DNA from 2 places in the Streptomyces sp. NBC_01465 genome. Region 1 is predicted to be linked to the other one. Evidence: predicted binding sites of a transcription regulator. Region 1 holds the regulator's gene; the other holds the start of a gene.

Region 1 (2,196 bases):
CTTCGGCGGACGTCGACCACTACGAGGTGTGGGCCGCACCCGCGGGAGGCCAGGACCCAGACGGACCCGAACTCGTCCTCGGCACGTCCTACACGGATCCCGTCGCCGATGCGGGCACGGCCTACACGTACACCGTGCGTGCCGTCGACGCCTCCGCGAACGTGTCTCCCGCCTCGGCGCCGGTGACCGTCGCCCGCCCCGTGGCCTCGACCACTCCCGCCCCGGCCTCGCTCCGGGGCGAGCCCCTCGACGCGTTCACGGAGCTCAACTGGGCCCCGGCGGACGCTTCGGCCCCGGCGCCCACCGCATTCCACATCTACCGCCGCACCGCGCCCACGGGCGCCTGGGCTCTCGTGGGCACAGCCGGGGCATCGGACACGTCGTACGAGGACCGTTCCGCCCCGAAGGGGAGCGCGTTCTACTTCGTCGCCGCCGTCGACGACGCGGGCACGGAGTCGGCGCCCTCTGCGGCGGCCTCGGTCAGCCGCCTCACTCCGGCCACCGCCACCGGGCCGCTCGCACCGCAGCTGACTCTCGTCTCGTCGGGAACCACCCGTTCCCCGATCCAGATCGGGATCAAGCCCGGCGCGGGCGACGAGGGACGGCTGCTGAGCCACTACACCTGGGACATCTCGGGTGCGTGCGGGGACAGCGGCGCACAGACGACGACTGCCGCCGCGATCTCCTGGACCCCGACCTACAACGGCCCCTGCGCGGTCACCGTGTTCGCAGTGGACGCATACGGACGCTCCGGCGCCCAGGGCACCTCCCTGGAGTTCATGGTCAACCGCTGACACGCTCGACAACGTGAAGGGGTCCGGAGGCTGCGCAGCCTCCGGACCCCTTCACGTCATTCCCTTGCGTCTGCTACTCCGGCGACCGCTTGGGCTTCGGCCGCCACACCACCAGCGCACTGGCCTGCTGCACGTCCTGGTACGGCACCAGATCGCGCCGGTAGGAAGCGTGCACCTGCGCCTCGCGCTGCTGCATCGCCGCCGCCGCGCCGTCGACCGCCGAAGCCAGCTCGGCGACCCTCGCCTGCAGGGCGGCGACCTGGTTCTCCAGCTCGATGATGCGCTTGATGCCGGCCAGGTTGATGCCCTCGTCCTGCGACAACGCCTGCACCGTACGGAGCAGTTCGATGTCGCGGGCCGAGTAGCGCCGGCCCCGCCCGGCCGTGCGGTCGGGCGAGACCAGGCCGAGACGGTCGTACTGGCGGAGGGTCTGCGGGTGCAGACCCGAGAGCTGAGCGGCGACCGAGATGACGTACACCGGTGACTCGTCGGTCAGTTCATAAGGGTTGGTACGTCGTCGGCCGTCCATCTCATGCTCCCTTCGCGGCCTCGAACAGCTCCGCCCGCGGATCCTGCTCCGCGGTCGCCTCGCGGTACGACTCCAGCGCCTCGCGCGCCTTGTCGTCCAGTTCGTGCGGTACGGCGACCTCGACGGTGACCAGCAGGTCCCCGCGGGTGCCGTCCTTGCGTACGGCGCCCTTGCCGCGCGCCCGCATGGTCCGCCCGTTCGGCGTGCCCGCCGGGAGTTTCAGCGTGACCGGGGGACCGCCCAGCGTCGGGACCTTGATCTCGCCGCCGAGTGCCGCCTCCGTGAAGGTGACCGGCACCGTGACGGTGAGGTTGTCGCCCTTGCGGCCGAAGACCGGGTGGGCGTCGACGTGGACGACGACGTACAAGTCGCCCGCCGGGCCGCCCCGTTCACCCGGGGTGCCCTTGCCGCGCAGCCGGATCCGCTGGGCGTCGGTGACACCCGCGGGGATACGGACCTGCATGGTCCGCGACGACTTGGCGCGGCCCGAGCCCTTGCAGACGTCGCAGGGGTTCTCGGCGATGAGGCCGCGGCCCTTGCAGTCGACGCACGGGTCGGTCAGCGAGAAGCCGCCGCCGCTGCCCCGCGAGACCTGGCCCGTACCGACGCAGGTCGGGCACACGCGCGGTGTGCCGTTCTTGTCGCCGGTGCCGGAGCACGCCTTGCAGGGGGCCTGCGAGGACATCCGGAGCGGGACCGTGGCCCCGTCCACCGCCTCGGTGAAGCTGAGCGTCACCTCGGACTCGATGTCCTGGCCGCGGCGCGGCTGGACCCGCTGGCCCGTACCCGCGCCGCCCCGGTTGAAGAGACCGCCGAACACGTCGCCCAGACCGCCGCCGAAACCGCCGGCGCCCTGGCCCTGTCCGGCCCCGC
Region 2 (2,196 bases), 1.8 Mb from region 1:
TTGGGGCGGTCCCCGGGCGCCACGCCGTCCGCGTGGTACGCCCCGCCGAAGAGCGACTCCTCCCAGGTGTCCCGCAGTCCGCCCGGGTGCGCGGTACGGCTGCCGTTGGACAGGCCCGTCTCGTACTGGCTCCGATAGATCCCGTCCGCGGCCAGGCCCTCCGCGACCGTGCGGCCGCCCGTGGCGATGCGGTCGGGGTGGAAGTTGAGGGTGATGCGGGCGTGCTCGCGGATCGCGGGGATGTACGGGACGAGCGCGTCCGGTCCCGGCGGTGCGGTGCGCGCGGCCGCGCGGATGTGGGCGAGTGCCGCGGCCTGGGCGGGGGTGAGGGTCACTGCTCGTCCGGCGCGAAGTAGAGGCTCGCCATCGGGGAGATCGTGCACCAGCCGAGCGCCGCGTACAGGGCCTGGCCCTCGGGGGTGCCGACCAGGACGCCGGTCGTGGCGCCCGCCTCGTACGCCGTGTTCTGCAGGGTCCGCATCACCAGGGAGCCGAGGCCCTTGCGCTGGTGGGCGGGGGAGGTCTCGATCTGGTCGGCCACCGCGGTGGCGCCGGTCGGGGCGATCTGGCCGCGTGCCGCGAAGTGCCCCTCGGGGGTGCGGACCAGGACGCGGGTGACGCCGCCGCGGGTCCAGGAGGTGAGCGTGTAGCCGGCCGGGAGTTCGGGCCTGGCGGGGGAGAGAGGCGTCGTCATCAGGAAGCCGGGCTGGTCGAACTGCCAGCCGGGGCCGAGCCAGGGCCGTACGGTCTCGTCGTCCGCGAAGAGCTTCAGCCAGGTGCCGGGGGCGGTCGTCGCGGCCACCAGCTTGCGTACGGCCGTCTCGTCGGGGGCGGGCACCACGTGGCGCGAAACGTGCTTGGCCTGGCCGACGTCGATGGTGAAGCCCCACGGCTCGGCGATCGGATCCGAGGTCCCCCGCGAGACGATCCAGCCCCTGATCCAGGCCTCGACGCCCTCTGTCACCCGCTCCATGACACCCTCCCAAAGGTAATGGTCAGTCTCGACAGGAGCACCTTACATAGGGCGATCGCCGAGAGCGAACAATTTTTTGGGAACATTCGGGGGCTCCTGGGCATTGAGTCGGCATAGCTCAACTTCACTGCCTAAGGGGAGATCATGGCTTCCACGTCCACACCGCTCACCTTGCCCGTGCTGCCCCTCGACGACGAGGTCGTGCTGCCGGGAATGGTGGTGCCCCTGGACCTGTCCGACACCGAAGTCCGCGCCGCCGTGGAGGCCGCGCAGGCCGCGGCCCGTTCCACTGGCAACAAGCCGCGGGTGCTCCTCGTTCCCCGGATCGACGGTACGTACGCGAGCACCGGCGTCCTCGGCACCGTCGAGCAGGTGGGCCGCCTCTCCGACGGCGACCCCGGCGCGCTGATCAAGGGCCGCAGCCGCGTACGGATCGGCGCCGGCACGACCGGCCCCGGCGCAGCCCTCTGGGTCGAGGGGACCGAGGTCGAGGAGACCCTCCCCGACCCCCTGCCCGGATCCGTCACCGAACTGGTCAAGGAGTACAAGGCGCTCGCCACCAGCTGGCTGAAGAAGCGCGGCGCCTGGCAGGTCGTGGACCGCGTCCAGCAGATCGACGGCGTCTCCGCCCTCGCCGACAACTCCGGCTACTCGCCCTTCCTCACCACCGCGCAGAAGGTGGAACTCCTGGAGACCGCCGACCCGGTCGCCCGCCTCAAGACGGCGATCGGCTGGCTGAGCGAGCACCTCGCCGAGCAGGACGTCGCCGAGTCCATCGCCAAGGACGTCCAGGAGGGCGTCGACAAGCAGCAGCGCGAGTTCCTGCTCCGGCGCCAGCTGGAGGCCGTACGCAAGGAGCTCGCCGACCTCAACGGCGACCCCGAGGACGAGTCCGACGACTACCGGGCGCGCGTCGAGGCCGCGAATCTGCCCGAGAACGTACGGGAAGCCGCCCTCAAGGAGGTCGAGAAGCTGGAGCGCTCCTCCGACCAGTCCCCGGAGGGCTCCTGGATCCGCACCTGGCTGGACACCGTCCTCGAACTCCCGTGGAACGAGCGGACCGAGGACGAGTACGACATCCAGGGCGCGCGGGCGATCCTCGACGCCGAGCACGCGGGCCTCGCCGACGTGAAGGAGCGCATCACCGAGTACCTCGCGGTGCGCAAACGCCGAGCGGACCGCGGCCTGGGTGTGGTCGGCGGCCGTCGCGGCGGCGCGGTCCT

The links. The regulator HspR, encoded in region 1, represses chaperone genes until heat shock. The targets are predictions, from matches to a motif close to TTGAGNNNNNNNNNCTCAA.
Region 2: a site for HspR is predicted at 1,077-1,095, ahead of lon (endopeptidase La). Genes of this name have one in related genera too.

What each region holds. Positions count from the first base shown of each region.
Region 1 is NZ_CP109467.1:3,924,293-3,926,488, forward strand. It holds gene OG707_RS18470 (fibronectin type III domain-containing protein) at 1-794, shown strand, start outside; gene OG707_RS18475 (heat shock protein transcriptional repressor HspR) at 868-1,323, opposite strand; gene dnaJ (molecular chaperone DnaJ) at 1,325-2,196, opposite strand, start outside.
Region 2 is NZ_CP109467.1:5,736,262-5,738,457, forward strand. It holds partial or broken gene OG707_RS27125 (DUF3626 domain-containing protein) at 1-383, opposite strand, end outside; gene OG707_RS27130 (GNAT family N-acetyltransferase) at 332-973, opposite strand; gene lon (endopeptidase La) at 1,118-2,196, shown strand, end outside.